2 regions of the Mesorhizobium sp. M0518 genome follow, and region 2 is predicted to be linked to the other one. Evidence: predicted binding sites of a transcription regulator. Region 2 holds the regulator's gene; the other holds the start of a gene.

Region 1 (11,850 bases), on a different contig from region 2:
GCTCGGCCTTCGTGCCCCGCCGATAGGCGAGAATGACCGGCAAGGTCACCTTGCCTTCGCGGAAATCGTCGCCGACATTCTTGCCGAGATCCTTGCTGGTGCCGCCATAGTCCAGCGCGTCATCGATCAGCTGGAAGGCAAGGCCGAGATTCATGCCGTAGGAGCGCAGCGCCGCACGATCGTTGCGGGTCGCCTGGGCAATGACGGGGCCGACCTCGGCAGCAGCCGAAAACAGTGCGGCGGTCTTGGCCTTGATGACGGCGAAATGCTCGTCCTCGGTGGTTTCGAGGTTCTTGGCGGCGGCAAGCTGCATAACCTCGCCCTCGGCGATGATGGAGGCAGCACTCGACAGGATATCGAGCGCTTCGAGCGAGCCGACATCGACCATCATGCGGAAAGCCTGGCCGAGCAGGAAGTCGCCGACCAGCACGCTTGCCTGGTTGCCCCAGATCATGCGGGCGGTCTTCTTGCCGCGCCGCATGCCGCTCTCGTCGACGACATCGTCGTGGAGAAGCGTCGCCGTGTGCATGAATTCGACGGAGGTGGCGAGCTTGACGTGGCCCTCGCCGGCATAGCCGAACATCTGCGCGGCGGCCAGCGTCAGCATCGGCCGCAGCCGTTTGCCGCCGGACGAGATCAAATGGTTGGCGACCTCCGGGATCATCTCGACGTCGGAGCCGGCCTTGGACAGGATCAATTCATTGACGCGCCCCATATCCGCCACTGTCAGATCGATCAGATCCTTGATGGAGGCGGGCTCCCGCTTCCCGTTTTCGATGTTGAGAACGACACCCACAACAATCACTCCCGTCTTGGTATAGAGCGTGCGACGGCACCCTTAGTCCCTGCATGGACTCTAGGGCGGCGGACATGGCCACGGCAAGTGGCGAATTGGCGCGGCGTCGATGACGGAATGTCAACGACCCGAGAGGGAACGGGGACCCGAGAGGGAACGGGGCTCTGCCTCGGAATCCCCTCCCCGTTTACATCAATAGCGCAAACTGCGAGTTTCATACGATGATAGAACTTGTCCGCACCAACGATGCCGTGATCATCTCCTTTGTTGAATCGCTGATGTGCGACGCCGGCATCGCCTGCTTTGTCGCCGATCAGAATATGAGCATTCTAGAAGGGTCGATCGGCCTTTTGCAGAAACGCGTCATGGTCGATGCCGACCAGGCCGACGCGGCACGGCGCATCCTCAGGGATGCCGGCATCGCCAACGAAATCCGCGGAAAATAATGTCCGCCGCGCCCGCCGCCCTTGTCCCGGATACGCCGGCCCATACGGTCGACGCTTTCCATCGCGGCCGGTTCTGGCTCGTCCAGCCCAAGCAGGGCGGCCATCGCGCCGGCATGGATGCGATGATGCTGGCGGCATCCGTGCCATCGACCTTTGGCGGGCGCCTGGCCGATTTCGGCGCCGGAGCCGGAGCTGCCGGACTGGCGGTGCTGTCACGCTGCCCGGCGGCAGAGGCGGTGCTTGTCGAACGCGCGCCGGAAATGGCGGCCTTCGCGGCGGCGACGCTTGCCCATCCCGGCAATGCCCATCTCAGCGATCGCGCATCCGTGCTGGGCGCCGATGTCACCGTATCGGGCCGGGCGCGGGCAGCCGCCGGCCTCGCCGACAACGACTTCGACTTCGTCATCATGAACCCGCCGTTCAATGCTCCCCGGGACCGCGCCACATCGGATCGCCTGCGAAAGGAAGCCCATGTCATGGAGGACGGGCTGTTCGAGAGCTGGATCAGAAGTGCGGCGGCGGTGGTGAGGCCGCGCGGCGGGTTCGCCGTAATCGCCCGGCCCGAACAGCTCGGAGCCATTCTCGATGCGATCGCCGGCCGCTTCGGCGATGCCGAGATGCTCGCCGTCCACCCTCGTCCCGATGCGGCGGCGATCCGCATCGTCGTGCGGGCAGCGCTCGGGACACGGGGAAAGCTTGCCATCCGCCCGCCCCTGATGCTGCACGCGCAATCAGGCAACGGCCCCGACGAGCGCAGCGAAATGATCACCAACGGCCTCGCCTCGCTGTTCGGAGATTGAGCTATTCTGCCCGGCCACATTGCCGTTGGCCGGGAAATCCCTACATGCCTGCAACCTATCGACCGGAGACCGCGCCCTCGTGAAACGACTCATCAACCGCCTGTTGCCGAAATCCTGGCGCTCCACCGTCGTCACCATTCCGGTCATCCGGCTGCACGGCACCATCATGGCAGGCGGTGGCCAGTTTCGGCCGAGCCTGTCGCTGGCTTCCACCGCCGGCCTCATCGAGAAGGCGTTTTCCTACGACGCGCCGGCGGTCGCCATCTCGATCAATTCGCCGGGCGGCTCGCCGGTGCAGTCTAGGCTGATCTTCAAGCGCATCCGTGACCTGGCCACGGAAAAGAACAAAAAGGTACTGGTCTTCGTCGAGGATGTCGCGGCGTCGGGCGGCTACATGATCGCGGTCGCCGGTGACGAGATCTTTGCCGATCCGTCCTCCATCGTCGGGTCGATCGGCGTCGTCTCGGCTTCGTTTGGCTTCCCGGAACTGATGAAGAAGATCGGCATCGAGCGACGTGTCCACACCGCTGGCCAGAACAAGGCGGTGCTCGATCCGTTCAAGCCCGAGAAAAAGGAAGATGTCGAGCGGCTGAAGGCGCTGCAGCTCGAGGTGCACGCAACCTTCATCGACCTCGTCAAGGAGCGGCGCGGCACGAAACTGAAGGACGATCCGGACCTGTTCACCGGCCTGTTCTGGACCGGCATCAAGGGCCTCGAACTCGGGCTGGTCGATGCGCTCGGCGACATGCGCACTGTGCTCAAGACCCGTTTCGGGGCGAAAACCCAACTCAGGCTGATCACGACACCGCGCGGTTTCCTTAGCCGCTTCGGCCTGTTCGGCTCAAGCAAGGGCTTTTCAGCGCCCGATATCGCAGCCGCTGCCGCCAGCGGCGTGATCGATGCGGCGGAAGAGCGCGCATTGTGGTCTCGCTTCGGGCTTTGAAAACCCGGCAAAACCGTCTAGCATGAGAGCTTGAGTTTCATGCATGTCGTGTTCCCAAAAGCGGGTCGACATGCATCAACCGACCCGACCGGCCGCCTTCGCCGGCCCAGCGTGGGAGGAGTTTTGGCATGCCGCAGATCATTTTCTTCGCCGTCGTTGGCGTTGCCGCCTATTTCGGCTACCGCACCTTCATTAGGGAAGCCGAGCGCGTGACCGCCAAGGTGCGGCGCACAGAAAAGCAAACGGCCAACGGCGCGATCGGCACTTTGGTCAAGGATCCGAAGACCGGCGAATACCGGCTGGCCAAGGACTGAGCATCATCCCGCAGACGATTGTGGACACCGACATCGGGTCGCGTAGCTGGCACGCACACGCCAAAATCAATCTGGCGCTGCATGTCACCGGCAGGCGCCCTGACGGCTATCATCTGATCGAGAGCCTGGCGGTGTTCACACGGTTTGGCGACAGGGTCGAAATCGCGCCCGCCGACGGCGATGAGTTTACCGTATCCGGCCGTTACGCCCCGGCCGTTCCTCTCGACGCCAGCAATCTGGTGCTCAAGGCGCGCGATGCCCTGCGGCAGACAGCCGGGCACGAGAGAACACCGCCGGTCGCTATTCGGCTGGAAAAGAACCTGCCGGTTGCCTCCGGCGTCGGCGGCGGTTCGAGCGACGCGGCGACCGTGCTGCGCGGACTGGTGGAGACATGGGCGCTGGACATCGATGGCAGCGAGCTGGCGCGGATCGGCCTTTCGCTTGGCGCCGATGTGCCGATGTGCCTGGCGGCAAAGCCGCTGGTGGCGCGTGGCATCGGCGATGAACTGTCGATGGTGCCGGATTTTTCGGCGCTTGGCCTGGTGTTGGTCAATCCAGGCACCCCGGTGTCGACGGCGGATGTCTTTGCAGCGCTTTCCCGGCGCGACAATGAGGCCTTGCCGCCGCTGCCGCGCAGCATCGATTTTCACAGCCTGCGCAACTGGCTGGAGATCACCCGCAACGATCTCGAGCCCGCGGCGCTGGAGGTGCAACCCGCAATCGGCAGGGCGCTTTCCTGGCTGAACAAGGCCGGATCGGGGTTCTCGCGGATGTCGGGATCCGGCGCGACATGTTTCGGCCTGTTCGAAACCGGCAATGTCGCCAAGCGCGCCGCCGCCGAAATCCGCGGCCGCCAGCCCGACTGGTTCGTTGCCGCGACGCGCAGCATCGCATCGGAGGGCGCAGATGGCCAGAATTGACGAGAGCCGCTCCTTCATTCCCGTGCGCATCGCGGTGCTGACCGTTTCGGATACGCGCAGCCTCGCCGACGACAAATCCGGCCAGACGCTGGCCGACCGCATCACCGAGGCCGGCCATCTGCTGGCGGCCCGCAATATCGTCACCGACGACCGCGAGAAAATCCGCGACACGGTTCTGGCGTGGTCACAGGACAAGAATATCGATGTCGTCATCACCACCGGCGGCACCGGCTTCACAGGCCGTGACGTGACGCCGGACGCGCTGGAGCCGATCTTCGAAAAGCGCATGGATGGCTTTTCGGAAGTGTTCCACCGGATTTCCTACGACAAGATCGGCACCTCGACGATCCAGAGTCGGGCGACCGGCGGCGTCGTCAACGCCACCTTCGTCTTCGTGCTGCCGGGTTCGCCAGGCGCCTGCAAGGACGCGTGGGACGGCATCCTGAAAGCGCAGCTCGACTACCGGCACATGCCGTGCAACTTCGTCGAGATCATGCCGCGCCTGGACGAGCATTTACGGCGCGGCAAATCGGCTTTGTAAAAGCCAGGCAAAGCGTCGGTTCCACGCCGCTTTTGCAGGCAGAACAGCACCGGTGCCTTCGAAACACCATTCCAAACCGAACCTCGGAAAAGTACCTTGCCTGAAGGCGATCATCGCCATCACGACAAGGCAGAACCATGACCACGCATACCGGCGGATGCCATTGCGGCAACATACGCCTTGCATTTTCAACCGAACTCGACCCATCGCAAATCGAAGTTCGCGCCTGCCAATGCTCGTTCTGTGTCAGACATGGTTCGCGCGCCATTGCCGATCCGGACGGCAGACTGACCATCTCGGTCAAGGATGAGGCGCGATTGCGAAAATATCAGTTCGGGCTGAGGACGGCCGACTATTTGATCTGCCGGGATTGCGGCGTCTATGTCGCCGCAATCGCCGGAGAGGATGACGCAAGGGCGATCGTCATCATCAACGCCCTGGACGACCGAGAGCGGTTCAATCAGGAGCCGGCTCGTGTCGACTTCGATGCCGAAAGCCGGGCACAGCGCCAAGCCAGGCGCCGCGCTCACTGGACGCCTGTCGAGATGAGCTTCGGATAGGCAGCTCTCAGCGGATGACCGGCTCGCCATGAAACCGTCGGCGCGACGGCGGCGATACGCCGAAGCCGACTTCCATCATCAGTCGCGGCGTGCGTGCCGGCACGGTGCCCATATGAAAGCCAAAGGGGTCCTCGACGAAGCCGAGACCGGCCTCGCCGGTCAGCGTCACCGGGCTCTGCTCGCCATAGACATCCAGAACCTGTTGCGCGGGATGGCCGACCAGAAGGGTAAGCTGATGCTTTAGGCTGCGGCGCTTGTGGCTGCCCCTGACATAGACATGCGGACCGGTGTCGGCGTCGACCGGCTTGAGGTAGAAGAAGAATTTCAGCATGCGCCAGTCGTCGAGGTCAAAATGATACTTGCCGAGCGAGGCGAGGTTCTTGTCGGCATCCGAAGCGGCACCTGTGGGAAAACTCCACCAGACCCGCGTCGTGATCAGTTTCGCCTGGCCGCCGAGATAGTGCGCGGCAATATCCAGAAGCAGCGGATCGCGCTGGATGGCAAGCGCCGCCGGGCAGTCGAGGATGCGCTCGAAAAAATGCCCGCTAAGCAGCGAGCGGCCAAGGCGTTTCTCGGCCTCGGCATGTTCCCCCGGCATGAATTCGAGACGGCGGTCGAAATTGCCGAAGCAAGGCGTGCGCCCGGCGAAGTCGGCGATCTCTTCATGGATATCAGGCGGCAGGACCAGGCCTGAGAACAGCCCGTCGGAGCGCAACGCATCGACGACCGCTCCCCGTTCGACACCGGCAAACATCGTATCCCCGGCATTGGCGACCGGGCGGGCGCGCTTTGCGCCGAGCCAATGCATGCGGCGTCCGGGCATGGTGCGCGCCAACACGAACATCGGCAGCCAGGCAGGGTTCTCACGCAGGTCCGTCAGATAGGTTGGAATACGCACGGCGATGCGCCGCAGCAGGCTGCCGTTGCGCGCAATGGCCTCGAGACTGGCCGCGCCGGATGTGTCGGGGGTTGAAAGCTTCATTGGGTCCTCGGCTATGAGAGCACCACCGATGCCGCATCGGTGCTCGCCTCTCGGCATGACCCAAACCCAATTCCCGCTTGAACGGAAGCTAACCCCGCGTCAAACTTTGTGCAATGCACAATGACCTGAGCAACTGCAAAAAATCACGTCGAGGGGCGGCGCTCCTGCTTGGCCGGCGCCATCCAGATTTCGGCGTCGAGCCGCTTCGTCGCGAGGCCGCGGGCGATGGCCTCGGCACTGCCGGCACTCTTGGCCGCGGCCGCCGCCTGACGCTTGCTGATCAGCAAGCCGTCGGCCAAGGCGCGGTTTCCCGAAAAGACCCGGGCCAGGAATGGCGTGCGACTGGCTCGCGTGCGCGAAAACCGTGCCGCCATGGTCTGCCTGGCCGTATGGGCGACAACTTCATCGATCCAGCCCTCCACCAGCCGCGCGCCCGGCTCCAGGAGCAGCAACCAATCCCCCTTGGCCTGGCGGATGCCGGCAGCGACACCGCCCGTCACGTACTGACAGCCGGCATGCTCGGCCACATGATGCGTCTGGTCGGTAGAGCCTGTGTCGCAGACGATGACTTCACGCACCACGCCTTCGACCGCGCCGCCAATCAGCGAGGCGAGCGTGCGGGCGAGGCCCTCCTCGTCGTTGCGGGTTTCGATGAGAACACTGAGCATCCTTAGCCGAATAGCGGAAAGCGCCCGACAGCGCCAGTTTTGCATCGCACCATAGAAAGTTCTTGCTTTGTTCTTATCAACGAAATAGGAATAATTTCATGAGCAGAGCGATTCGACACAACATGGACAGTCCCTGGGAGCGGGCGAAAATGGAACAGATCGTGCGCGCCGACATTGCAGCTTTCGGAGCAGGAAGAGCCGAGATGGCCAACGCGATGGTCGAGCAGAGCGGCATGCGTGTCCGCCCGGACCGCAACCGCGGCAGGTCAGCGGGTATCAATCCGTCCGGCCGGTTCGAGCCGGTCAGCCGGCACGTGTTCGACGATGGCTGGAATTCGCTGGAGGAACTGCCGCCCTTCAAGACCGAAGTGCAGGTCGAGAAGCCGCGCACAATCATCACCCGCAACGAATCGCCCGACATTTCCTTCGACCGTTCCATCAACCCCTATCGCGGCTGCGAGCATGGCTGCGTCTATTGCTTTGCCCGCCCGACGCACGCGTTCATGGGCCTGTCGCCGGGTCTGGATTTCGAATCGAAGTTGTTCGCCAAGCCTGATGCGGCGCGCTTGCTTGACAAGGAGCTTTCGAAAGACAGCTACCAGCCGCGCACCATCGCCATCGGCACCAACACCGACCCCTACCAGCCGATCGAGAAGCAATACCGGATCATGCGCGAAATTCTCGAAGTGCTGGAAGCGCGCGGCCATCCAGTCGGCATCGTGACAAAGTCCGCTCTGGTGACGCGCGATATCGATATCCTGTCACGCATGGCCGAACGCGGGCTCGCCAAGGTGGCGCTGTCGGTGACGACGCTCGACCGTATGCTGGCGCGCACCATGGAGCCGCGCGCGTCGACACCGACCAAGCGGCTGGAAGCGATCCGGCAGCTTTCGGATGCCGGCATTCCGGCGTCGGTCATGGTGGCTCCTATCATTCCGGGCCTGACCGATCCGGAGATGGAACGCATCCTCGATTCCGCACGTGCGGCCGGCGCGCGCGAAGCGGGCTACGTGATCCTGCGCCTGCCGCTGGAGGTCAGCCCGATCTTCAAGGATTGGCTGCTGCGCCATTATCCCGACCGCTACCGCCATGTGATGTCGCTGGTCCGCTCGATGCGCGACGGCAAGGACTACGATTCGGAATGGGGCAAGCGCATGAAGGGCGCCGGTCCCTACGCCTGGCAGATCGGCCGGCGCTTCGAGATCACAGCCAAGCGGCTCGGCCTCAATGCCGAACGGCGCACGCTGCGGACCGACCAGTTCGTTGCCGCCGGGAAAGACCAGGTGCAGCTGACGCTGCTTTGAGAGACAATTCGTCGCGGTGGTTTGATCCGTCGCGGCACCAGAATCCCGTCCGGCCTGCCCCGGCCTGCAGACGGTGCCCTCCCGGTCCGGCGCCCCACCCGACCCGGAGGGACTTGCGGAGAATCAGAGCCGATGCGAACCTCGCCGCAACATGGCTCGCGCGCGTTCTGATTCTCCGCCTCTCTTTGAGATCATCGAGAAGCCTGACTTCTCCTTCGAGACGAAGGCGATGGCGGAGGGCCTGTGGCCGGTCGCCGGGATGGACGAGGCCGGCCGTGGCCCCCTGGCCGGGCCGGTGGTCGCCGCGGCCGTGGTGCTCGATCCCGCCAACATTCCGGACGGCCTCGACGATTCCAAACGCCTCAGCCATTTGCAGCGTGAGGCCTTGTTCCTGCGAATTCTCGGCTCTGCGCAGGCGGTCTCAATGGCCTCCATCAGCGCCGAGGGCATCGACGGCAGCAACATCCTCAAGGCAAGCCTGGAAGCCATGCGCCGCGCCCTGGTCGGGCTGTCGGTCCGACCGAAACTCGCCCTTGCCGACGGACGCGACGTGCCACCGGGGCTGCCTTGTGAAGGGCGCGCGCTGATCAAGGGCGACCAGCGTTCGCAATCGATCGCTGCCGCCTCGATCGTCGCCAAGGTAATGCGGGACCGCATGATGTGCGGATGCGGCAACCACCACGACCGCTACGGGTTCGAAGTCCATATGGGCTACGCCACGCTTCGCCATCGCACCGCGATCGAAGCGCATGGCCCGGTGGCGCGGCTGCATCGCGTATCGTTTTCGCCGTTCAGGCTGGGTGGCGCTGAAGTGGTTGAAGAAGAGAGCTTTGCTGGGCTGGATTGAACAACGGCGGCGGCGACAAGCCAATCTCCCCCTTGTGGGGAGATTGACCGCTTCGGCGTCTCACGCACTCTCCAAGCAAAAAAGCCGCCAGGTTGCCCGGGCGGCTTTAATTGTATGAGGGCCGTGAGGGCTCAGTTCAGCTTCGACTTCACGTCCGCGAGCGATGCCTTGAACAGATCGGCACCGGCCTTGGCGTCGATCTTGCTGGCAAGCAGCGCGCGCGCTGCCTCGACGGCGATATCGACGGCGCTGGCGCGGACTTCGCTGATGGCGTCACGCTCGGCCTGGCCGATCTTCTGTTCGGCAAGCGCGGTGCGCCTGACAACATAGTCCTCAGTTTTCTTGTGCGCCTCGGCGGCAAGCATATCGGCTTCGCGCTTGGCGGCGGCGACGATGTCGGCGGCCTCCTGCTCGGCTTCCTTGCGCTTGCGCTGATACTGGCCAAGCAGTTGCTGGGCCTCCTCGCGCAGTCGGCGTGCTTCGTCCAGTTCATTGCTGATCCTGGCGGCGCGGGCGTCGAGCGCCTTGGCGATCAGGCGAGGCACCTTGATGTAGACGGCAATGCCCAGGAAGATGACCAGGGCAACCGTGGCCCAGAGCGTCGCGAGAGATGTGTAATCCATGATGCGCTCCTCACCGGGCCACGGATTTGACCGCGGCCGCGATCTCGGCCTTGCTGGCCTTGCCGCCAACCAGGGCTTCGACGATCGCCGAAGCGGTATCCTCGGCGATGCTGCCGACTTCCTTCATGGCATTGGCCTTGATGGAAGAAATGCGGGCTTCGGCTTCGCCAAGCTTGGCGTCGAGCGCGGCCTCGACCTTCTTGCGCGCGGTATCGGCCTCGGCCTTGGCCGCGTCGCTGGCCTGCTGGCCGATCGCGTTGGCCTTGGTCTTGGCTTCCGCCAGTTCCTGCTCGTAGGCAGCAACGGCGGCGTCGGCCTCGCCCTTCAACTTGGCCGCCTGATCAAGGTCCTGCGTGATGCGATCGTTGCGGACATCGATGATGCCGCCGACGCGCGGCATCACCACCCGCTTCAGGAAGAGATAGAACAGCCCGAAGGTGATCGCCAGCCACAGAAGCTGCGACGGGAACGTCGCCGGATCGAATGGCGGAAACGTGCCATGCGCTTCAGCAGGCACGCTGGTGCTGGAATGCGTGTCGCCTTCCGTCGCAGCGTGGCTGGTATCGGCTGATGGCGCGGACTCTTGCGCAAAGGCAGATGTCACGAACATGGACTATCCCCGAAATTCAGGCCCGCCGCTCGCGCGGCCGGCCTGTCCAATCTTCCCGAGTGCTCAGCCGAACAGGGCCAGAAGCGCGATGAGAAGCGAGAAGATGCCCAGAGCTTCGGTCACGGCGAAGCCGAAGATCAGGCGGCCGAACTGGCCATCGGCAGCCGACGGGTTGCGCAGTGCGCCCGCCAGGTAGCTGCCGAAGATGTTGCCGAGGCCAATGCCCGCGCCACCCATGCCCAGGCAAGCGATGCCGGCGCCGATGTACTTTGCTGCTTCTGCGTCCATTTGTTCAACTCCTTTGGATCTAAAATTCCGTTGCGATTCCATCCGGCGCCTATGTTGGAAATTCCTGGGCCGGAAACTTTTGGACCTAATGCCCGGGGTGCAGGGCGTCGTTGAGATACATGCAGGTCAACACGGCAAAGACGTAGGCCTGCAGGAAGGCGACCAGCAGTTCCAGTGCCGTCAGCGCCACCGCCATCGCCAGAGGCAGGATAGAGCCGGCGACGCCGACCGCGCCGAGCGCGCTCAGGCTGACCACGAAGCCGGAGAACACCTTCAGCGTGATGTGGCCGGCGAGCATGTTGGCGAACAGACGAACCGAGAGGCTGACCGGGCGCGACACGAAGGAGATCACCTCGATCAGCACCACCAGTGGCAGCAGGAAGACCGGCACGCCATGCGGCACGAACAGTTTCAGGAAGCCAAAACCATGCTTCATGAAGCCGTAGACGACCACGGTTGCGATCACCAGCACGGCAAGGCCGAAGGTGACGATGATGTGGCTGGTGACGGTGAAGAAATACGGGAACAGGCCAAGCAGATTGGCGACGAGCACGAACATGAACAGCGAGAACACGAGAGGGAAGAACTTCATGCCTTGCGTGCCGGCGGCATCGCGCAACATGTTGCCGACGAACTCGTAGGCCATCTCGGAGACCGACTGAAGCCGCCCGGGAACCAGGCTGCGGCTCGACGTCGTGAGAAACAGGAATCCAGCCGCGACGATCACGGTTGCGACCATGAACAGCGCCGAATTGGTGAAAGACAGGTCATAGCCGCCGATGTCGATCGGAATCAGCTTGTTGATATGGAACTGGTGGATCGGATCGACCTTGTCAGCTGCCACGTTCAAACCCCGTCAATGCCGCGTACGGCCTCGTTACCATTACCGCACATGAAGCGCGGTCATTTCTTGTCGTCTTGGTCACGGCGCGATTTATCGCCCTGTCCAAATTCTGCCACAACGCCGGCGGAACGCATCACATTGAGCACTCCGGCGCCAAAACCAAGCAGCAGAAACACGATCAGACCCCATGGCGATGTCCCCGCCAGACGGTCGATGATCCAGCCGATGCCGGCACCCACCACCACCCCGGCGATAAACTCGCTGGAGAGTTTGAGCGCCTGACCATAACCGGCCACACTGCCCGCTTTCGCGTCGTCTTTCCCCTCGAGCCGGCCCGGCCGCCTTGTCGCAAGCGAAGCTTCAA
Region 2 (11,850 bases):
CACCCGGGCGCGAGCCGCCGTCGCGCTGCCGGCGCTGCGCAAGGATTTCCTGTTCGATCCGTATCAGGTCTACGAAGCCCGCGCCTGGGGCGCGGATGCCATCCTGATCATCATGGCCAGCGTCGACGACGCCCTGGCGAGCGAGCTCGAGGCGACGGCGTTCGAACTCGGCATGGATGCACTGGTCGAAGTGCATGACGAGGCCGAGACGCAACGCGCGCTAAAATTGTCGTCGCGGCTGATCGGCATCAACAACCGCAATCTGCGCACATTCGAGACCAGCCTCGACACTTCAGTGCGGCTGGCGACGATGGTTCCGGCCGACCGCTTGCTGGTCAGCGAGAGCGGTATTTTCTCGCATGACGACTGCCTCAGGCTGCAAAAGAGCGACATCGGCACTTTTCTTGTCGGCGAGAGCCTGATGCGGCAACAGGACGTCACCGCGGCGACGCGCCTGCTGCTGACAGGCAAGGCTTTGGCCGGGGCTATCTGACGATGGTATCAGGTCTTACCCATCTCGGCGCGCAGGGCGAGGCCAACATGGTCGATGTCGGCGACAAGGAAGAAACAACGCGCACGGCGATTGCCGAAGGCTTTGTCGCGATGCAGCCCGAGACGCTGAAGATGATCCTCGCCGGCAACGCCAAGAAGGGCGATGTGCTCGGCACAGCGCGCATCGCCGGTATCATGGCGGCGAAGAAGACGCATGAACTGATCCCGCTCTGCCACCCGCTGCTTTTGACCAAGGTTTCCGTCGACATCGAGCCCGACCATGCTTTGCCGGGCCTGAAGGTCACCGCGCTGGCGCGCGTCACCGGCAAGACGGGTGTCGAGATGGAAGCGCTGACCGCCGCTTCGGTGGCCTGCCTGACCATCTACGACATGGCGAAAGCAGTCGACCGCGCTATGGTCATCACCGGCATCCGCCTGGTCGAAAAGACGGGTGGCAAGTCGGGTGACTACAAGGCGAGCGCCTGATGGCGCTGGTTCCTATCGCGGAGGCGCTTGAACGCCTGCTCGATGGTGCGGCACCTCTAGCCGGCGAAAGCGTTCCTCTGTTCGAGGCGGTGGATCGTGTTCTGGCGGAACCGGTCGTTGCTCTTCGCACCCAGCCGCCTTTCAATGCTTCCGCCATGGACGGCTATGCGGCGCGCGCCGCCGACGTCACGTCGGTCCCATCCAGGCTGTCGGTGATCGGCATGGCGCCGGCTGGACGTGGCTTCGACGGCACGGTCGGCCAGACGCAGGCCGTGCGCATCTTCACCGGCGCGCCGCTGCCCGAAGGCGCCGACACCATCGTCATCCAGGAGAATGTCCGCGACCTCGGCGGCGGCGAAATCGAAGTGACCGAGCCGACGGCGCAATGGCGCAATATCCGCCGCATCGGGCTCGATTTTTCAACAGGCGACATGCTGCTGGAAAAAGGCCGCTTACTCGACCCGGCGGCACTGTCGCTGGCAGCATCGGCCAACCATCCTCGGGTCAGCGTGGTGAAACGGCCGCTGGTCGCCATCGTCGCCACCGGCGACGAATTGCTGCCGCCGGGCAGTGATCTCGGCCCGGATCAGATCATCTCATCGAATGCCTATGGCGTCGCTGCCACCGCACACTCGGTCGGCGCCCGCGCGCTCGATCTCGGCATTGCCGCCGATCGCAAGGAGGCTATCGCTGCCCTGATCAGACAAGCGGTCGCGGCCGGTGCGGATGTCATCGTGACGCTTGGTGGCGCCTCGGTCGGCGATCACGACCTGATCCACGACGTGCTGACCGGCGAAGGCATGACGCTCGGCTTCTGGAAGATCGCCATGCGCCCCGGCAAGCCCCTGATGTTCGGCCGCCTCGGCGACATCAGGTGCATCGGCCTGCCCGGCAATCCGGTGGCAAGCCTGGTCTGCTCGCAGTTGTTCCTGAAGCCGCTGCTGGCGCGGCTCGGCGGCCGCAATCATCGCCAGGACGTTCGCCAAGCGCGATTGGGCGCCGCAATGCCGGCCAATGATTTGCGCCAGGACTATGTCCGAGCCGTGGTCAGGGAAGATGACGGCGTACCGGTGGCGACGCCGTTCGGTATCCAGGATTCCTCGATGCTGAGAATGCTGGCCGACGCCAACGGGCTGATCGTGCGGGCGCCGTTTGCCCCTGCAGCAGCTGCTGGCGAGGCTTGCAGCGTTTTGATGCTGCGCTGAGGAATCCCAGACAAGCCACTCATAACAGACGAGAAAGTGATCCCGGCTCTAGTTCGAGATCAAGCTCTGCGTCAGCGGATGCGCCGGGTCGGCAAGGCCGTCGACAATGCTGTAATGATGCCGGTCGGGCTCGACCACGACGCTGGTGGTGGCGCCGAGGCCGGTCCAGATGTTGGCAAGCAGCGCATTCTGGCGCAGGAATTCGGCGCGCTCGCCGCCACCGGCCCAACAGGTGATGCGGGCGCCATTTATCGGGCGCAGCAGCGCCGGGCTTTCAGCCAGCGCCTCCTCTTCGTCGATTGCCAGTTCCTTGTTCATGCCGGTGCGCATGATCGGACGCAGGTCATGCAAGCCTGAAATCGAAACGACGTGGCGTATGCGCCGCGCCACATCGGCAGCCAACGGCGTGGTTGTCGTCACCATCCGGGTGGCGAGATGGCCGCCGGCCGAATGTCCGGTCAGCATCAGCGGTCCGTCGACCATTGCCGCTGCCTCGCCGATTGCCGCCCCAATCTCCCTGACGATGCCGGCGATGCGTATGTCCGGGCACAGCGTGTAGGACGGCATCGCAACGGCAAAACCGTTGCTGACCGCGCCATTGGCAAGGTGAGACCACAAACTCTTGTCGGTCTCCAGCCAGTAACCGCCATGGATAATCGCCACCAGCCCTTTGGGCGCGGCACTAGGAATGAAAAGATCGAGCCGATTGCGCGGCCCTTCGCCATAGGCGATGTCGAGCCGTGCCCGGCCCTGCGCCGACAGCGCATCACGGAATGCTTGCGCCGGCTTCGCCCATGCGGCCGGCCAGCGATCACTGCCGGCGATATTCGCACCGTTGGCATAGGCATCATCCCAATCGACGATGTGACGTTCGAACATCTGCGCCCTTCCCCAAGACGGCATCGCTACTTGCTAGCAATGGCCACCGCCATGCCATGCGTCAATGCCCTGAGCAAAAACATTTTAGGCTTGAAACAAATTTCGACTGGTGCGATCCTGCCCCAACGAACAGCCGACAATGGGAGGTCTGCTGTGCTGCCCGAACCTGCAGATGTTCACCCTTTCTGGGCGCATCTCAGCAGGTGCGATGGGTAGTACGAAGCTTCCTCAGAGCAGGACCTTAGGATCCACTACATCCGGCCAAGGCGCATCGCGCACTGGTCAGGCAGCAGACGGGATAGCGGCGACATGCTTGGGCCTTCAGCGCATATCGACACGTTCACGCGCGATCACCTGCCGCCGCCGGAGCAATGGCCTGAAATCCTGCTCGACGGCTTCGACTATCCCGAACGCCTCAACGCCGGTGTCGAACTGACCGACAGGCTGGTCGAAAAAGGTCTCGGCGACCACACCGCCCTGATCGGCAATGGCCGCCGCCGCACCTACAAGGAACTGTCCGACTGGACGAACAGGCTGGCCCACGCGCTGGTCGAGAATTATGGCGTCGAGCCCGGCAACCGGGTGCTGATCCGCTCCGCCAACAACCCCGCCATGGTCGCCTGCTGGCTGGCTGCCACCAAGGTTGGCGCCGTGGTCGTCAACACCATGCCGATGCTGCGCGCCGGCGAACTCGCCAAGATCGTCGACAAGGCCGAGATTACCGTTGCGCTGTGCGACACCAGACTGATGGACGAGATGACTGCCTGCGCCAAGGACAGCGCGTTCCTCAAGCAGGTCATCGGTTTCGACGGCACCGCCAACCATGATGCCGAACTCGATCGTGCCGCTCTCGACAAGCCGGTGACGTTCACCGCAGTCGACACGGGCCGCGACGATGTCGCCCTGCTCGGCTTCACCTCGGGCACGACAGGCGTTCCGAAGGCGACGATGCATTTCCACCGCGACCTCCTGATCATTGCCGACGCCTATGCACGCGAAATCCTGGAGGTGACGGCGGACGACATCTTCGTCGGCTCGCCGCCGCTGGCCTTCACCTTCGGCCTTGGCGGGCTCGCTATCTTTCCCCTGCGCTTCGGTGCGGCGGCGACGCTGCTGGAGCAGGCGACGCCACCCAACATGATCCACATCATCGAGACCTACAAAGCGACGATCTCCTTCACCGCGCCGACTGCCTACCGCGCCATGCTGAAGGCCATGGATGAAGGTGCCGACCTGTCGTCGCTGCGCGTCGCCGTTTCGGCCGGCGAAACCTTGCCCGCCCCGGTTTTCGAAGAGTGGACGCAAAAGACCGGCAAGCCGATCCTCGACGGCATCGGCGCCACCGAAATGCTGCACATCTTCATCTCCAACCGCTTCGATGACATGAGGCCTGCGTCGACCGGCAAGCCGGTGGGCGGCTATGAGGCGCGCATCGTCGATGACGAGATGCGCGAGGTGCCGCGCGGCACGACCGGCAGGCTGGCGGTGCGCGGCCCGACCGGCTGCCGCTACATGGCCGATGACAGGCAGAAGGAATATGTGCGCGACGGCTGGAACCTCACCGGCGACACCTTCACGCAGGACGAGGACGGCTTCTTCCATTTCGCCGCACGCTCCGACGACATGATCGTCAGCGCCGGCTACAACATCGCCGGTCCCGAGGTCGAGGCGGCGCTGCTGGCGCATCCGGACGTCGCCGAATGCGCGGTGATCGGTGCAGAGGACGCCGAACGCGGCCAGATCGTCGAGGCGCATGTCGTGCTGGTGCAGGGCGTCGCGCCCGACGCCCTCACCACCAAGCGCCTGCAGGACCATGTCAAGGCAACGATCGCGCCCTATAAATATCCGCGATCGGTAAAATTCATCGCCGCTCTGCCCAAGACCCAGACCGGAAAGATCCAGCGCTTCCGGCTGCGCACGGAGAAAATCAATTGAGCCAACCGTACGATCCGGCGTCCGAAGGCGCCCAGATGTCGTTCAAGGAGCGCATGTCCTACAGCGACTACCTGCACCTGGAGAAAGTGCTGGAGGCCCAGACGCCGCTGTCATCGGCGCATGACGAGATGCTGTTCATCATCCAGCATCAGACCTCCGAGCTCTGGATGAAGCTTGCTCTGCACGAGATTGGCGCCGCGATCCGTTCCATCCGCGCCGACCGGCTCGAGCCGAGCTTCAAGATGCTGTCGCGCGTTGCGCGCATCTTCGAGCAGCTGAACAATGCCTGGGACGTGCTGCGGACGATGACGCCCAGCGAATACACCGAGTTCCGCGACGCGCTCGGCCAGTCCTCGGGTTTCCAGTCCTGGCAGTATCGCGCCATCGAGTTCATGGCCGGCAACCGAAACCTGGCAATGCTCGGGCCGCACAAGCATCGGCCCGACCTGAGCGGGAAGCTGGAAGCGATCCTGGCCGAGCCGTCGCTCTATGACGAGGCACTGCTGCTTTTGGCGCGCAACGGATTCGACATCGGTGCCGATGCCAGGCGCACGGACTGGCGTGAGACGCGAACCGAGAATGAAGAGGTGCTGGTCGCCTGGCAGACCATCTACCGCGATCCGCAGCGCTACTGGATGTTCTACGAACTGGCCGAGAAGCTGGTCGACTTCGAGGACTACTTCCGCCGCTGGCGCTTCAACCACGTCACCACGGTGGAGCGCATCATCGGCCTGAAACGCGGCACCGGCGGCACGTCGGGTGCTTCGTATCTGAAGAAAATGCTCGAGGTCGTGCTGTTCCCGGAGCTGTGGACGGTCCGCACCCGGCTCTGACGTCGAAATGAAAACAGGCACACCGAGGGGACGCGCTGTGGCGGAAAACCCTTCGCGAACAACCGGGGACTGACCGACCATGAGTGGAATTCCTGATCTCGCCGCAGTCGAAGCGATGGATGCCACGGATCCGCTGCGGGCCATGCGCGACCGTTTCATTCTGCCGGAGGGGATGATCTATCTCGACGGCAATTCACTGGGGGCAGCGTCTCATGCCGTTTTCAGCGAGCTGCAGCAGGCGGCGACCCAAGAATGGGCCCAGGATCTCATCCGAGCTTGGAACACGGCCGGATGGTTCGAGATGCCAATCGAACTCGGCGACCAGCTCGGACGCCTGATAGGAGCCGCGGCCGGCCAGACCGTTGTCTGCGACACGACATCGACCAACATCTACAAGGTGCTGCACGCGGCGATGGAGATGCGGCCCGGCCGGTCGGCCATCGTCGCCGAAGGTGACAGTTTTCCCACCGACCTGTACATCGCCGAAGGCGTGGCCTCGACCCGGGATGGCGTCCTGCTGCGCCTCGCGGGTGTCGACGCGCCGACCATCGAAGAGCTGATCGACGAAAACGTCGCGGTGGTGCTGGTCAATCACGTCAATTACAAATCGGGTGAACTGCGCGACATGGCGGCGCTGACGCGCAAAGCTCATGCGGCCGGAGCGCTGATCGTCTGGGATCTTTGCCACACCGCCGGCGCCCTGCCCGTCGAGCTCGATCACGCAAATGCCGATTTCGCCATCGGCTGCACCTACAAGTACCTCAACGGCGGTCCGGGCGCACCGGCCTTCATCTATGCCGCGCAGCGCCACCACGGCGATATCAGCCAGCCGCTCAGCGGCTGGTGGGGCCATGCGCGGCCCTTTGCCTTCGAACGGGGTTATGTTGCCGGCACCGGCATCCGCCGCTTTTTGTGCGGCACTCAGCCGATCCTGTCGATGCGGGCGCTCAAAGGCGCGCTTGCCATCTGGAATGACGTCGACATGGCGGCATTGCGAAAGAAGAGTGTCGCGTTGACAGAACTGTTCATCCAGCTCGTCGAAGCCAGGTGCGGCGCCTACGGTCTCACGCTGGAGACCACCCGCGACGCGACCAGGCGCGGCAGCCAGGTGTCGTTCCTTCACGATCACGGCTATCAAATCATGCGGGCGCTGATCGAGCGCGGCGTCATCGGTGATTTTCGTGCGCCATCGACCATCCGTTTCGGCTTCACGCCGCTCTATGTCGGCTACAAGGATGTGTGGCTGGCGGTTGAGGTGCTGGAGGGTATTCTGCGCACGGGCGCATGGAAGGACCGCCGTTTCGCGGTCAAGGAAGCCGTTACCTGACGCAACGATCCCCGCGATCCACCGCCGCCGCCCTCACTGCCTGGCAGATGACGGAGGGCTGAATTTCCAGCCACAAATGCCAACAGACGTTGGCGTTTTGGCTCCGTTTCGTTCACGGCAAACGAACGTCCCGAAGATTGATATCGTCCTTTGTGGAGGTCGATAGACTGATAATGCCAAGCCTTGGGTCGAGGATGAGCCACAGGTCATTAACCATAATAATTTCAATGGGAACAGGCGCATCGCCGTGCCTAGCGCCTGTTGATCGCGACCCGCTGGCAAGCGCCAAATAATTTCAGCAGCCTTAACAAATTCATTAAACTTTAAACGGTTGCAGAACACAACTGGAACAGATAGGGTTTGTTCTGGGTTTGTTTTTCGATTCTGGTTTCAGGTAACCTGGGGGCCGCCATGCTGACGCGCAAGCAACATGAACTGCTGATGTTCATCCATGAACGCCTGAAGGAGAGCGGCATTCCGCCATCCTTCGACGAGATGAAGGAGGCGCTTGACCTTGCCTCCAAATCCGGGATTCATCGGCTGATCACCGCACTTGAGGAGCGCGGCTTTATTCGCCGGTTGCCCAACCGGGCACGCGCGCTGGAAGTGCTGCGATTGCCGGACTCGATCGCGCCCGGTCTCAACGCGGCAAAGAAGTTTTCGCCAAGCGTCATCCAGGGCAGTCTCGGTCAGGGTGGCGCCCTTGGCCGGCAGATCAAGCCGGCGCCTTCGCGGATGCCCTCGCCCGGCAATGATGACGATGCGGTCTCCGCCGTGTCGATCCCGGTCATGGGCCGTATCGCCGCCGGTGTGCCGATCGATGCCATCCAGCATCAGACGCATTCGATCTCGGTGCCGCCGGACATGATCATGGGCGGCGCCCACTATGCGCTGGAGGTCAAGGGAGACTCGATGATCGAGGCCGGTATCTTCGACGGCGACACCGTCATCATCCGCAATGCCGACACGGCGAGCCCCGGCGAGATCATCGTGGCGCTGGTCGATGAAGAGGAAGCGACGCTGAAGCGGTTCCGCCGCAAGGGCGCTTCGATTGCTCTCGAAGCCGCCAATCCGGCCTATGAAACCCGTATTTTCGGCCCGGACAGGGTCAAGGTGCAAGGCAAGCTCGTCGGCCTGATCCGCCGCTACTGAGGCGGCTGTGGGTTGGCCGCTGGCTTCTCCGGTTTCTTGAAGGGTGCCAGCCCCCTTGCCTCACGAGAGTATTTGCGTTGCGTGTGCCAGGGCCGATATGGGCTGTCCACCGCGAAGCTGATCGTCGCCGGCGTGGTCGCCGATTGGCGATCGAAGAAGACCGCGGCACTGCCTTTGCGAGCCAGTTGCCGCTTGGTGATGACGAGAACCAGCGGATTGTGACAGGCGTCATACGCGGTGGCGTCATTGATGACGATCAGCTCGGCGAAGCCGCAGGCTTTCCAGGCGTCCTTGCGGTCCTCGACATAGGCAATGATCGCACCGGACATGTGCCTGGCCACGCAAACGCCTGAGGAGCAATAGAACGGCGATCCCAGCGGCAGATCAACGGCATCCGCGACATCGAATTGCCCATCGCTGTTGTCGAACACCTCTGGCACGACGATGGTTTCTGATGTCAGGGCGCGTTTCCAGTTGTCGACGGTGTATTCGTTCGGCCGTTCCCGGCTGACGGCAAGCTCGCCGCCACCGATCGGCAACGCCACCAGCCGGGCGTCTTCCGAGATTAGCACATCCGGCGTGCGCGTATCCGAGACGGTCAGCAAGCCTGCCAGCGCGAATGGCAGAGCAGCGAGCCGCAGCCAAGTTGTCGCCATTGTCGCGATGACCAGGGCAATTGCCACCAACAGGACCGACTGCTGCGAAATCAGCCCGACCCCATCGACAGGCGAACGCTCGGAGATCCAGCCTGATATGGCGATCATCATCGTCAGGCCCTTACCCATCAGGTAGAGAGCCGGCCAATCCAATCCGAAAGGCATCAACAGCGCGCTGGCGACGGCCAGGAACATGACGACGGTGACGATCGGCATTACCGCGAGATTGGCAAACAGGCTGAGCGGCGAGACACGCTGAAAATGCCAGATGGCAAACAGCGTCGTCGCGCTTCCCGCGATGATCGAGGTCATGGCAAGGCCGGTTGCCGCCAGCAGGAATTTTCGCGTCAGGAAACCGGGCACGGATCGCTTTGGCGGCGGCGGTCTTGCTTTTCCCGCGCGGTGATCCGCCCAGCCGGCATAGGCGCCGACCAGAGCCGCGGTCGCGGCGAACGACATCTGAAAACTCGGGCCGACCACCTCATGCGGCGACACCACGATGACGGCGATCGCCGAGATCGCCAGATTGCGCATGGTGAGTGCTGCTCGATCGAACAGCACGGCAATCAGCATCACCGCCAGCATGATGAAGCTGCGCTCGGCGGCAACGACGACTCCCGAGATGATGAGATAGGCCGCGATCGAGAACAGTGCGGCGGCGGCGGCATACTTCTTGACCGGGCGACGCGCGGAAAAGTCGGGAAACAAGGCGAAGGCGCCGCGCAGCAAACCCATGATGGTGCCTGCGACCAGAGCCATGTGCAGTCCCGAAATGGAGATGATGTGGTAGATGCCGGTACGTCGCATCGCCTCATTGATGTCATCGGGAATGCCGGCGCGCACGCCGACGATCAGCGCCGCGGCGATCTCGCCTTCGGCGCCGCCGACGCTCGCCCTGATATGGTCGGCGATGCCTTCACGGGCATTTTCCACGCTAGAGGAAATTCGGGCCGGCAGCGGCATGTCGCCGTCATCGTTGACGACAAGCTTTGGATTGCCGAGAAAGAACCCGCTGCCACCGATGCCGGCAAAGTAGCTGTCGAAGGAGAAGTCATAGCTGTCCGGCCGCACCGGCCCGGTCGGCGGCAAGAGCTTGGCATATCCGGTGATGAGGGAGCCGGCGGTCACGTCAGCCGGGATCTTGCGTGCCGAAAGCCGCACCCGTTCCGGCGCATAGCGCAGTTTCGGTCTTGCGGTCGATGTCACGTCGATGGTCAGCCGGATACGGCCGGTTTCCATCCGGTCGAGCGAGACGACGCGGCCGGTGACTTGCGTCGAAATTTCCGAGCCCAACATTTGTGTGCCCGCACGCCACGTCTCGACCTTGGCAGCAAGCAGTCCTAGGGCGCACAAAAGTGCCGCCATGAAACACAGATGGGTCTTTGGCCATGAGCGCGAGACCAGCGCACAGATCCCCGTCAGAATGACAACCGCGACAGGTCTCGCAAAGTCGGGTTCAGCCGTCAGCGAAAAATAGCCGATCGCTCCGATCGCCAGGCAGACCGGCACCAGCAGGAAGGCCACGCCCCGGTCGAGTTCCAGGCTCGCCGCCGTGTTCACGCTGTGGCGCAGGCGAGGCAGTGATGTCAGGCTGATTTGCCGGCGCACGCGAACGATCCTGCCGGTTTCGGCAACAGGAACAGAGGCGGCGACATCCGCTTGTAACGGCGCTTGGCCGGGATCCGGCAGGAGGGGCGACGGCAATGGCAGAGGCGCAAAGAGGGACCGTTCGCTGACGCCGATGGCAGCGTCCTCGCCCTGATCCGAGCCCCAGCCTCGTCCAGCCATCGGGTCTGCCCCTTGCGCCCTCGACACCCTATGCTACATGAACGCCGGGCGCGCGAAAGTCCGCGCAACCGCACCCGCTTCAGATGGTTTCCGAGAGTTCCATGTCCGACAAGGTCGTCACCCGTTTTGCCCCCTCGCCCACCGGCTATCTGCACATAGGCGGCGCGCGCACGGCGCTGTTCAACTGGCTGTATGCAAAGCACACTGGCGGCACGATGCTGCTGCGCATCGAAGACACCGACCGTGAACGCTCCAATGAAGCCGCGACGGCTGCCATCCTCGACGGGCTTTCCTGGCTTGGCCTGAGCTGGGACGGCGAGCCGGTGTCACAGTTCGAGCGTGCGCCGCGCCACCGCGAGGTGGCGGAGGAGCTCGTGCGCATGGGCATGGCCTATTATTGCTATGCCACGCCAGCCGAACTGGAGGCCATGCGCGAGGCTGCCAGAGCCAAGGGGCTGCCGCCCCGCTATGACGGCCGCTGGCGCGACCGCGACCCCTCTGAGGCGCCCGCAGGCGTCAAGGGCGCCATCCGCATCAAGGCGCCGACCGAAGGCGAGACCATCGTCCATGACCGTGTCCAGGGCGAGGTGCGCTTTCCCAACAAGGATCTCGATGACTTCATCATCCTGCGTTCTGACGGCAATCCCACTTACATGCATGCCGTCGTCGTCGATGATCATGATATGGGCGTCACCCATATCATTCGCGGCGACGATCATCTGACCAATGCCGCTCGCCAGACCGTGATCTACAACGCCATGGGCTGGGACGTGCCGTCCATGTCGCATATCCCCCTGATCCACGGCGCCGATGGCGCCAAGCTGTCGAAGCGGCACGGCGCGCTTGGCGTCGAGGCCTATCGCGCCATGGGCTACCTGCCGGAGGCGCTGCTCAACTACCTGGCGCGCCTTGGCTGGAGCCATGGCGACGACGAGATCATGTCGATCAAGGATATGATCTCGTGGTTCGACATCGGCGATGTCAACAAGGGCGCGGCGCGCTTCGACTTCGCCAAGCTGGAGGCGATCAACGGCGCGCATATGCGCCGCATGAGCGATGCCGAACTGTTCGACATCTTCATCGCCACCCTGCCCTAT

The links. The regulator LexA, encoded in region 2, represses DNA repair genes until DNA is damaged. The targets are predictions, from matches to a motif close to TGTTCNNNNTGTGTTCNG.
Region 1: the regulator LexA is predicted to act here: its motif matches at 7,028-7,045, upstream of NKI66_RS06365 (PA0069 family radical SAM protein).

What each region holds. Positions count from the first base shown of each region.
Region 1 is NZ_JAMYQY010000003.1:303,890-315,739, reverse strand. It holds gene NKI66_RS06415 (polyprenyl synthetase family protein) at 1-796, opposite strand, end outside; gene NKI66_RS06410 (putative signal transducing protein) at 1,018-1,242, shown strand; gene NKI66_RS06405 (tRNA1(Val) (adenine(37)-N6)-methyltransferase) at 1,242-2,042, shown strand; gene NKI66_RS06400 (S49 family peptidase) at 2,122-2,985, shown strand; gene NKI66_RS06395 (membrane protein) at 3,114-3,299, shown strand; gene NKI66_RS06390 (4-(cytidine 5'-diphospho)-2-C-methyl-D-erythritol kinase) at 3,320-4,219, shown strand; gene moaB (molybdenum cofactor biosynthesis protein B) at 4,206-4,760, shown strand; gene NKI66_RS06380 (GFA family protein) at 4,898-5,320, shown strand; gene NKI66_RS06375 (hypothetical protein) at 5,328-6,302, opposite strand; gene NKI66_RS06370 (glycosyltransferase) at 6,446-6,970, opposite strand; gene NKI66_RS06365 (PA0069 family radical SAM protein) at 7,120-8,274, shown strand; gene rnhB (ribonuclease HII) at 8,426-9,121, shown strand; gene NKI66_RS06355 (F0F1 ATP synthase subunit B) at 9,253-9,744, opposite strand; gene NKI66_RS06350 (F0F1 ATP synthase subunit B) at 9,755-10,354, opposite strand; gene NKI66_RS06345 (F0F1 ATP synthase subunit C) at 10,418-10,642, opposite strand; gene NKI66_RS06340 (F0F1 ATP synthase subunit A) at 10,728-11,486, opposite strand; gene NKI66_RS06335 (AtpZ/AtpI family protein) at 11,546-11,850, opposite strand, start outside.
Region 2 is NZ_JAMYQY010000019.1:92,965-104,814, reverse strand. It holds gene trpC (indole-3-glycerol phosphate synthase TrpC) at 1-493, shown strand, start outside; gene moaC (cyclic pyranopterin monophosphate synthase MoaC) at 496-978, shown strand; gene NKI66_RS24775 (molybdopterin molybdotransferase MoeA) at 978-2,183, shown strand; gene NKI66_RS24770 (hormone-sensitive lipase) at 2,232-3,062, opposite strand; gene NKI66_RS24765 (AMP-binding protein) at 3,372-4,997, shown strand; gene kynA (tryptophan 2,3-dioxygenase) at 4,994-5,830, shown strand; gene kynU (kynureninase) at 5,910-7,157, shown strand; gene lexA (transcriptional repressor LexA) at 7,569-8,309, shown strand; gene NKI66_RS24745 (ComEC/Rec2 family competence protein) at 8,303-10,753, opposite strand; gene gltX (glutamate--tRNA ligase) at 10,855-11,850, shown strand, end outside.